3 regions of the Enterobacter sp. Taxon_2 genome follow, and region 1 is predicted to be linked to each of the others. Evidence: predicted binding sites of a transcription regulator. Region 1 holds the regulator's gene; each other region holds the start of a gene.
The links. The regulator PurR, encoded in region 1, represses purine synthesis genes. The targets are predictions, from matches to a motif close to CANGCAAACGTTTGCNTG.

Region 1 (3,275 bases):
GCGGGCTTAAGGGCAAACGCTGGCAGCATCAGCACCAGCGTGATGGCAAACAGCGTGGCAAAAATGGCCTGCCAGTCAAAGTGCGCGAGGATCCAGCTGCCCAGCAGCGGAGCCAGGGCAGGGGAAAGACCCACCAGCGGCATAATGGTGGCGAAAATACGGTTTGTGCGGTTAGCCGGATAGTAGTCGGTCACCAGTGCCTGCCAGGTCACCGCCGCAGCACAGACGCCCACGGCCTGAATAAAGCGCAGCACCAGCAGCCAGGTGGCATCGCGCACCCACAGCATCCCCAGGCAGCCCACGGCAAAAATGGCCAGACCCAGCAGCAGTACCGGTTTACGACCAAAGCGATCCGAGAGCGGTCCCCACAGCAGCTGCGCGAAAGCGAAACCGGCAAGGAACAGGCTCAGGCTGGCGCTGATGGCCGCCGCAGGGGTTTGCAAATCTTCCTGCATGGCGGCAAACGCGGGCAGGTACATGTCGGTGGCCAAAAAGCCCAGCACGCTTAAGCCGCCGAGCCAGACTAAAAATCCTTTCCTGGGTTGCATTCTCTTATTCTCCTGAGGAGGCAGGTGTACGTTGGCGCAGAGTGTAGGGAGTGCAAAGCCGCTTGTGAAACGCTAATATTTGGCGGGTGCATTCAAATTTTTTGCAGGCAGAAAATGTGGTCAGATTATTCTCTTGAAGTGGTCGATGCTGTCGCGCGTAACGGCAGCTTTAGCGGTGCAGCGCAGGAGTTGCACCGCGTCCCTTCGGCCATCAGCTACACGGTGCGTCAGCTGGAGGAGTGGCTGGCGGTTCCGCTGTTTGAGCGGCGCCATCGTGATGTGGAATTAACGCCCGCCGGGGCGTGGTTTTTGAAGGAAGGGCGTTCTGTTATCAAAAAAATGCAGATCACCCGCGAACAGTGTCAGCAGATCGCTAACGGCTGGCGGGGGCATCTTTCCATCGCGGTGGATAACATCGTTAAGCCGGAACGTACCCGGCAGATGATCGTCGATTTCTATCGTCATTTTTCAGATGTCGAGCTGCGGGTCTCGCAGGAGGTGTTCAACGGCGTCTGGGATGCGCTGGCGGACGGCAGGGCAGAGATGGCAATCGGGGCCACGCAGGCGATCCCGGTCGGGGGACGTTACGCCTTTCGCGATATGGGCATGCTGAGCTGGAAGTGCGTGGTGGCAAGCGATCATCCGCTGGCGGTGATGGAGGGGCCGCTCAGCGATGATACGCTGCGCAACTGGCCGTCGCTGGTGCTGGAGGATACCTCCCGTTCATTGCCCAAGCGTATCACCTGGCTTCTGGACAACCAGCGGCGGGTGGTAGCCCCTGACTGGGAATCGTCGGCGACGTGCCTCAGCGCCGGACTGTGCGTCGCGATGGTGCCCGTTCATTTCGCGCGTCCGCGCATCGATACCGGAGAGTGGGTTGAGCTGACGCTGGAGAATCCGTTCCCGGATGCGGCCTGCTGCCTGACCTGGCAGCAAAGTGATGTCTCGCCTGCGATGGCCTGGCTGCTGGATTATCTGGGAGACAGCGAAACGCTAAATCGGGAATGGTTACGGGAGCCAGCATAGCTGGCCCCGTAAAGCGATTAACGACGGTAATCGCGGAACGGACCGTCCGCAACGGAACGGCGTTCGATAAGACGCGGGTGAACTTCAATGGACTGCGACTCTTCACGTTTGTTGACGATCCTGTCCATCAGCATATTGAAGGCCGTTTCGCCCAGCGAATCTTTCGGCTGATGAATGGTGGTCAACGCTGGCGTGAAGAAACGCGCGTTACGCACGTTGTCATACCCGATCACGGAAATATCCTGCGGTACGCGCAGACCCAGCTCGTCGGCAGCGCAGAGCGCGCCCATTGCCATGATGTCACCCCCGCAGAAAACGGCGGTCGGACGGTGTGGCTGGGAGACGATCTGCTGCATTGCGCGGTAGCCCGACTCCGGCTCAAAGTCGCCCTGCACAATCCAGTTTTCCGGCACGTTGATCAGCGCTTCTTCCATCGCTTTCATAAAACCGGCCAGACGGCCCGCGCCGGTGTTGCGCTCCAGCGGACCGGGGATCACGCCAATCTCGCGGTGACCGCGTTCGATCAGATAACGACCGGCCATATAGCCGCCTTCAAAAGCGTTATCGATAACGGAATCAGTGAAATCCGCGCGCGCTTCACCCCAGTCCATGACCACCATGGGAATATGGCGATACTCTTCGAGCATCGACAGCACGGATTCCGGGTACTCGGAACACATTACCAGCAGGCCATCAACGCGCTTTTGCGCCATCATCGACAGGTAGGCGCGCTGTTTTTCAATGCTGTTCCACGCGTTGCCCAGAATCAGGGTATAACCTTTCTGGAAGCAGTTTTTCTCAACCGCTTCAATGATCTCGGCAAAATAGGCCGCTTCACTGCTGGTGGCCAGCAATCCAATGGACTTGGTGTGATTAACCTTGAGGCTGCGCGCAACCGCACTTGGCGAATAGTGCAGCTCTTTGATCGCTGCCCAGACGGCGTTGCGCGTCTCTTCCGCCACAAAGCGGGTTTTGTTAATTACATGTGATACGGTTGTAGTGGAAACGTTTGCGCGTTTTGCTACGTCTTTAATTGTTGCCATTAAATGTCACTCCAGACCATATCCTAAGCTCCTGAAAAACTTGAAGGTAAACGTTTGCCTTCTCTCACCCTTATCACGCAATCTTGAATTGCGGCACGCCGGGAAAACGACACGGGACGTCAGGAGGGGGTCAATGGCCGGTACGCTAATAAATTTAGCGTGGAATTTTGTCCTATCTTGATGAAAAGGGGAAGAGGTAAAGTGTTTATCAGCCTAAATCCAGGAAGATTTTTGACGTAAATTATGCAAAAATGAGCAGGCTCACTTTTCGTGGGGGGATTAAAAGGAGAAAAATTGATGAGTTCCGATCTGAAGTTTTCGCTGTTCACCACCGTTATTGTGCTGGCTCTGATTGTCGCGGCCGGTCTGACGGCTGCGCTGCACTGATTTACGCGGAGGGAGAGTCTTCTCCCTCCCGATCGACCCGATTGTTACTTCTCTGGCAAAAATCTTTTGCCATTTTGTTAACTTCTCATTTTTTGTGATTGATGTCATGCTTTCCGCTTCTTTGTTCTGTGTCACCACATGACACGGCATCCGGAGTTGACGCATGAAAATCAATTTTCCCCTGCTGGCCCTGGCGATTGGCGCTTTTGGGATTGGCACCACTGAATTCTCCCCGATGGGGTTACTGCCCGTCATCGCCCGCGGCGTGGAC
Region 2 (3,275 bases), 950 kb from region 1:
CAGGAGAGGGATCATGGCTTCCAGGGTGGCGCTCAGGCGGCCCGTGTCGCTGTCGTTCAGGTTCAGGTGACCGACCTTACGACCCGCGCGAACCTCTTTGTCATACCAGTGCAGATGCACCAGCGGCAGCTTCAGCCAGTCGTAGTTCAGATCGGTGCCGATCAGGTTGATCATCACCGACGGGCTGTCCACCACCGGCTGCGGCAGCGGCAGGTCGGTGATCGCGCGCAGGTGCAGTTCGAACTGGCTGATGGACGCGCCGTTTTGCGTCCAGTGGCCGCTGTTGTGTACGCGCGGCGCAAGTTCGTTGATCAGCAGACCGGACGGGGTGATAAAGCACTCCATCGCCATGACGCCCACATATCCGAGTTCGTGCATGATGGCAGAAAGCATCTCTTCTGCCTGCGCCTGCTGCTCAGCATTGGCGTGCGGGAAGGCGACGCTGGTGCGCAGAATACCGTCCTGATGCAGGTTATGCGTCAGCGGATAAAAGACGGTATGTCCGTCGTGCCCGCGTGCGCCAACCAGCGACACTTCACCGCTAAAGTTGATGCCCTGCTCAACGATGCATTCGCCGTAGCAGTCGTCCGGCAGCTCGGCAGTGTCGTCTGCGCGCAGACGCCACTGGCCACGGCCGTCGTAGCCGCCCACGCGGCGCTTCACGATGGCCAGCTCGCCCAGCATCGCGAAAACATCATTCCACTCGCTTTTATCGGACAGGAGCTGCCACGGCGCGGTCGGCAGGCCGAGTTTGTCGAACAGCTGCTTTTGCGTCAGACGGTCGGCAATGATCGGGAACACGTCGCGGTTCACGAAAGCGTTATGACGCGCCAGCTCGCGGGTCAGTGCGGTTTCCGGCCAGCGTTCGATCTCGGCGGTGATCACGCTCTGGTGGAACGGTACGGCTTCAGGTTCAGCGTCCAGCCCGACGGGCCAGACGGCAATACCCAGCGGCTCACCGGCCTGACGCAGCATGCGGCCTAACTGGCCGTTACCGAGGACGCAAACCTGCTTCATGCCGCACCCCGCGGGTCCGGATTATCCAGCACTTCGTCGGTCTGGGTTTTACGCCACTCCGCCAGACGCTGATGTAACGCTTTATCGTGCGTCGCCAGGATCTGCGCGGCCAACAGGGCAGCGTTCGCCGCGCCCGCTTTGCCAATCGCCAGCGTCCCGACAGGAATACCGCGCGGCATCTGGACGATGGAGTAGAGGCTATCCACACCGCTTAACGCGGCGCTTTGTACCGGGACGCCCAGAACCGGCACCAGGGTTTTGGCGGCAATCATGCCCGGCAGGTGTGCTGCGCCGCCCGCACCGGCAATGATCACCTCATAACCGTTCTCTTCGGCGCTTTCGGCGAAGCTGAACAGTTTGTCCGGTGTACGGTGCGCGGAGACCACTTCGACGTGGTGCGGAACATTCAGGATTTCAAAGATTTCGGCGGCGAACTGCATGGTAGCCCAGTCGCTTTTGGACCCCATCACGATGGCGACACGCGCCGGATTATTGCGGGAAGACATGCGTCTTAAAACTCCTGTGGTGCGAAACACACTGCTTTCGAGGGCACAGAGAATAGCATGTTATACGGGCAAGGAAAACGGTTGCGTGGCTGAGAAATAAGCGAAACGACGAGAAAACGTTAAAACGGAAAAGCGATCAGTTCGACGCCTTCCGGGGTGACTTTGACCATCGACCCCTCGGCGTGCCAGGCACCCAACACCACGCGATGGGCCGGTTCGCCGTTGGCGATAAGGGAATGCACGTCAGGACGATGAGTATGCCCGTGGATCAACCACTGCACGCCATGTTTTTCCATCACGTTGACCACCGCTTGAGGATTAACGTCCATGATGGTCATGGATTTGCTGCTGTTGGCGGCTTTACTGCCCGCGCGCATTCTGGCGGCGATACGGTTGCGGATAAACAGCGGCAGGGCGAGGAACAGCGTTTGGATCCACGGGGTGTGGACTTTGGCGCGAAACGCCAGGTAGCCGGTATCGTCAGTGCAGAGCGTGTCGCCGTGCATGATCAGCACCTTGCGGCCATAAAGGTTAAGTACCTGCTCTTCTGGCAGCAGCGTCATGCCGCTTTCGCGGGCGTAGCGCTTGCCGATCAGAAAATCACGGTTGCCGTGAATGAAGTAGCAGGGGACGCCGGAATCCACCAGCGCTTTAATGGCCGAAGCCATTTCACGGTGCAGCGGGTTAGGGTCGTCGTCGCCAATCCAGGCTTCAAAGAGGTCGCCCAGGATGTACAGCGCATCGGCGCTTTTCGCTTCACCGCGTAAAAAACGCAGAAAACCGGCGGTTATCGCCGGTTCTTCTGTTTGCAGATGCAGATCCGCAATAAAGAGTGTCGCCACGAATTACTCGCTGACGGTCACGCTTGTAATCACAACGTCTTCTTTAGGAACGTCCTGGTGCATACCGCTGCGGCCAGTAGAGACGGCTTTGATCTTGTCAACCACGTCCATACCTTCAACCACTTCTGCGAATACGCAGTAGCCCCAACCCTGCAGGCTTTCGCCGGAGAAGTTCAGGAAGTCGTTGTCAGCCACGTTAATGAAGAACTGTGCAGTAGCAGAGTGAGGCGCCTGAGTACGCGCCATCGCCAGCGTGCCGCGGGTGTTTTTCAGGCCGTTGTTCGCTTCGTTCTTGATCGGCTCTTTAGTGGCTTTCTGGTTCATGCCAGGTTCGAAACCGCCGCCCTGGATCATAAAACCGTTGATCACGCGGTGGAAAATGGTGTTGTTGTAGAAACCTTCGCGGCAGTAGTCCAGGAAGTTTTTAACTGTTTCAGGCGCTTTGTCATCAAAGGTTTTGATTACGATATCGCCATGATTAGTGTGGAAAGTAACCATTTTTGCATCCTGTTCCGTTATTGTGGTACGTCGACCCGCGTTCGGGTCATCTATAGGGGCTTGTTATAGCATAACCACAGGATGCGATCACCTTGCATTGTGTGCTGCTTCGGGTTTGAATTACGGGTAGAATAGCCGGTTTTCAACCACACACGTGTTTATATGGAATCTTCGATGTTAAAAATCTTTAATACAATGACGCGCCAAAAAGAGGAATTTAAACCTATCCATGCCGGGGAAGTCGGCATGTACGTGTGTGGTATTACGGTTTACGATCTCTGTCACATTGGCCATGGCCGTACCTTTGTCGCTTTTGACGTGGTGTCACGCTACCTGCGTTTTCTGGGCTATACCCTGAAATACGTGCGTAATATCACCGACATCGACGATAAAATCATCAAGCGCGCTAATG
Region 3 (3,275 bases), 1.6 Mb from region 1:
GCCATATGCACACGGATCTGGTGAGTACGCCCGGTTTCCAGACGCAGACGCAGGCGCGTATGAATACGGAAGTGTTCCATAATGCGATAGTGCGTCACCGCCGGTTTACCCATTGGATGCACCGACATATGGGTACGCTTGGTTGGGTGACGGCTGATAGGCTCTTCTACCGTCCCGCCAGAGGTCATATGCCCAATGGCTACTGCCTCATACTCACGGGTGATTTCGCGTAGCTGCAGCGACTCCACCAGACGGGTCTGAGCAGGAACGGTCTTCGCCACCACCATCAAACCCGTGGTGTCTTTATCCAGACGGTGCACGATGCCCGCGCGCGGGACATCCGCGATCGGCGGATAGTAATGGAGAAGTGCGTTGAGTACCGTACCGTCAGGGTTCCCCGCGCCCGGATGAACAACCAGGTCGCGTGGCTTGTTGATCACCAGAATGTCATCATCTTCATAGACGATGTCCAGTGGGATATCCTGCGGCTCGAAGCGGATTTCCTCTTCGATTTCAGCATTGATGGCGACAGCTTCCCCACCTAACACTTTCTCTTTTGGTTTGTCCCAGATCTTGCCGTTTACCAGCACGCGCTGGTCAAGGATCCATTCTTTTATGCGTGAACGCGAATAATCAGGGAACAATTCGGCCAAAGCCTGATCTAAGCGTTGACCGAGCTGATTTTCGGAGACTGTTGCGGTGAGTTCTACTCGTTGTGCCATAAACTGCTTCTTCGTTTAACGTTGGGTTTTACGGCTTTGCCGTTTAATATAGTGTGCTATTGTAGCTGGTCTTAATCGGGAGCAGGAACAGAGTTTCTCCCGGACAAACATTTGAGGAAAGTCAAAACGTCATGACGCGCATGAAATATCTGGTGGCAGCGGCCACGTTGAGCCTGGCTTTGGTGGGCTGCTCCGGTTCAAATGAACAGGTCCCTGACAATCCGCCGAATGAAATCTATGCGACTGCACAACAAAAGTTGCAGGACGGTAACTGGAAACAGGCGATAACGCAACTGGAAGCGTTGGATAATCGCTATCCATTTGGTCCGTATTCGCAGCAGGTACAGTTAGATCTCATCTACGCATACTATAAAAATGCCGATCTGCCGCTGGCTCAGGCAACCATCGATCGTTTCATGCGTCTGAACCCGACTCATCCTAACATCGACTACGTGATGTACATGCGCGGTCTTACCAACATGGCGCTGGACGACAGTGCGCTGCAGGGCTTCTTCGGCGTGGATCGTTCCGACCGTGACCCACAGCATGCGCGTGATGCCTTCAATGACTTCTCCAAACTGGTGCGCGGCTATCCGAACAGTCAGTACGTGACCGACGCCACCAAGCGTCTGGTGTTCCTGAAAGATCGTCTGGCGAAATATGAATACTCCGTAGCGGAATACTATACCCGCCGTGGCGCATGGGTTGCCGTGGTTAACCGCGTAGAAGGTATGCTGCGAGATTATCCGGATACTCAGGCAACGCGCGACGGCCTGAAGCTGATGGAAAATGCTTACCGTCAGATGCAGATGACCGCTCAGGCTGAAAAAGTGGCGAAAATCATCGCCGCGAACAGCAGCAACACCTGATTTTGCCTCAATGCAAAACGGCAGCCCGAAGGCTGCCGTTTTTTTATTCGTTTCTGAGCGTCGCTGAAGCGCGTTAGCCTCAACACATCCTGTCAACTATGGCCCCAATTTATGCCTTCTACAAGGTAAATCTCACCTCTTCCTGCCCTGCCTCACAAAAAAGATTCCCTGACAAAAACCGACAAAATAACGTGATCTAAATCACACATTTTGACATTAGGTCGGGTATGCTGGAATCACCAAGACGGAAAGACAAGAGGTAAAATTTATGACAATGAACATTACCAGTAAACAAATGGAAATTACTCCGGCAATTCGCCAGCACGTCGCAGACCGTCTCGCCAAACTGGATAAATGGCAAACACATTTGATTAATCCACATATCATCCTGTCCAAGGAGCCGCAGGGTTTCATCGCTGACGCAACTATCAATACTCCAAACGGCCATCTGGTCGCCAGCGCAAAACACGAGGATATGTACACCGCTATTAACGATTTGATCAACAAGCTGGAACGGCAGCTCAATAAAGTGCAACACAAAGGTGAAGCCCGTCGCGCCGCAACATCGGTGAAAGACGCCAGCTTCGCGGAAGAAGTTGAAGAAGAGTAATCCTTTAAATTGAGTGTACCGCCAACGCGCCTTCGGGCGCGTTTTTTGTTTTTTATTGACAGGGTGAAAACAGTACGGGTACTTTAACGGTATCACTCACAGGATGACTTTATGAAACTTACGCCGTTCTTCTTCGCATTCTTTTTTACCTTCCCCTGACCGGGAGGCGTTTCGTCGTGTGATAAAGAATGCGAAGACGAACAACAAGGCCTCCCACACCGGGGGGCCTTTTTTATTGATAACGATAAAATGAGACAGGCAACACTATGACACCGGAAAACCCGTTACTGGATCTGCGCGTAAAAATCAGCGCGCTGGATGAGAAACTGCTGGCGCTGCTGGCCGAACGCCGTACTCTTGCCGTTGAAGTGGGCAAAGCCAAACTGGACTCCCATCGCCCGGTTCGTGATATCGACCGCGAGCGGGATCTGCTGGAGCGTCTGATCCAGCTCGGTAAAGCGCATCACCTCGATGCCCACTACATTACCCGGTTGTTCCAGCTCATCATCGAAGACTCCGTTCTGACCCAGCAAGCGCTACTCCAGCAGCATCTCAATAAAACCAATCCGCACTCTGCGCGTATCGCCTTCCTCGGGCCGAAGGGCTCTTATTCTCACCTGGCCGCACGTCAGTATGCCGCACGCCATTTCGAAGAGTTTATCGAGAGCGGCTGTGCGAAGTTTGCCGACATTTTTAACCAGGTCGAAACCGGCCAGGCGGATTACGCCGTGGTGCCGATTGAAAACACCAGCTCCGGCGCCATCAACGACGTCTACGACTTGCTGCAGCACACCAGCCTGTCGCTGGTCGGCGAGCTGACGATCCCTATCGATCACTGCGTGCTGGTCTCCGGCTCAACGGACCTGAACACGATCGAAACGGTCTACAGCCACCCGCAGCCGTTCCAGCAGTGCAGCCAGTTCCTGAACCGCTATCCGAACTGGAAAATTGAGTACACCGAGAGCACCTCGGCGGCGATGGAAAAAGTGGCGCAGGCGAACTCCCCCACCGTCGCGGCGCTCGGCAGCGAAGCGGGCGGCGCGCTATATGGTTTACAGGTGCTGGAACGCAACC

Region 2: a site for PurR is predicted at 1,594-1,611, ahead of purE (5-(carboxyamino)imidazole ribonucleotide mutase). Genes of this name have one in related genera too.
Region 3: a site for PurR is predicted at 1,745-1,762, ahead of raiA (ribosome-associated translation inhibitor RaiA). Genes of this name have one in related genera too.

Annotation. Positions count from the first base shown of each region.
Region 1 is NZ_CM178024.1:2,055,353-2,058,627, forward strand. It holds gene punC (purine nucleoside transporter PunC) at 1-548, opposite strand, end outside; gene punR (DNA-binding transcriptional activator PunR) at 663-1,574, shown strand; gene purR (HTH-type transcriptional repressor PurR) at 1,592-2,617, opposite strand; gene cydH (cytochrome bd-I oxidase subunit CydH) at 2,915-3,004, shown strand; gene AC4IC4_RS09755 (MFS transporter) at 3,168-3,275, shown strand, end outside.
Region 2 is NZ_CM178024.1:1,103,952-1,107,226, forward strand. It holds gene purK (5-(carboxyamino)imidazole ribonucleotide synthase) at 1-1,017, opposite strand, end outside; gene purE (5-(carboxyamino)imidazole ribonucleotide mutase) at 1,014-1,523, opposite strand; gene lpxH (UDP-2,3-diacylglucosamine diphosphatase) at 1,643-2,365, opposite strand; gene ppiB (peptidylprolyl isomerase B) at 2,369-2,863, opposite strand; gene cysS (cysteine--tRNA ligase) at 3,038-3,275, shown strand, end outside.
Region 3 is NZ_CM178024.1:3,698,868-3,702,142, forward strand. It holds gene rluD (23S rRNA pseudouridine(1911/1915/1917) synthase RluD) at 1-722, opposite strand, end outside; gene bamD (outer membrane protein assembly factor BamD) at 854-1,591, shown strand; gene raiA (ribosome-associated translation inhibitor RaiA) at 1,860-2,201, shown strand; Phe leader region at 2,312-2,437, shown strand; gene pheL (pheA operon leader peptide PheL) at 2,313-2,360, shown strand; gene pheA (bifunctional chorismate mutase/prephenate dehydratase) at 2,468-3,275, shown strand, end outside.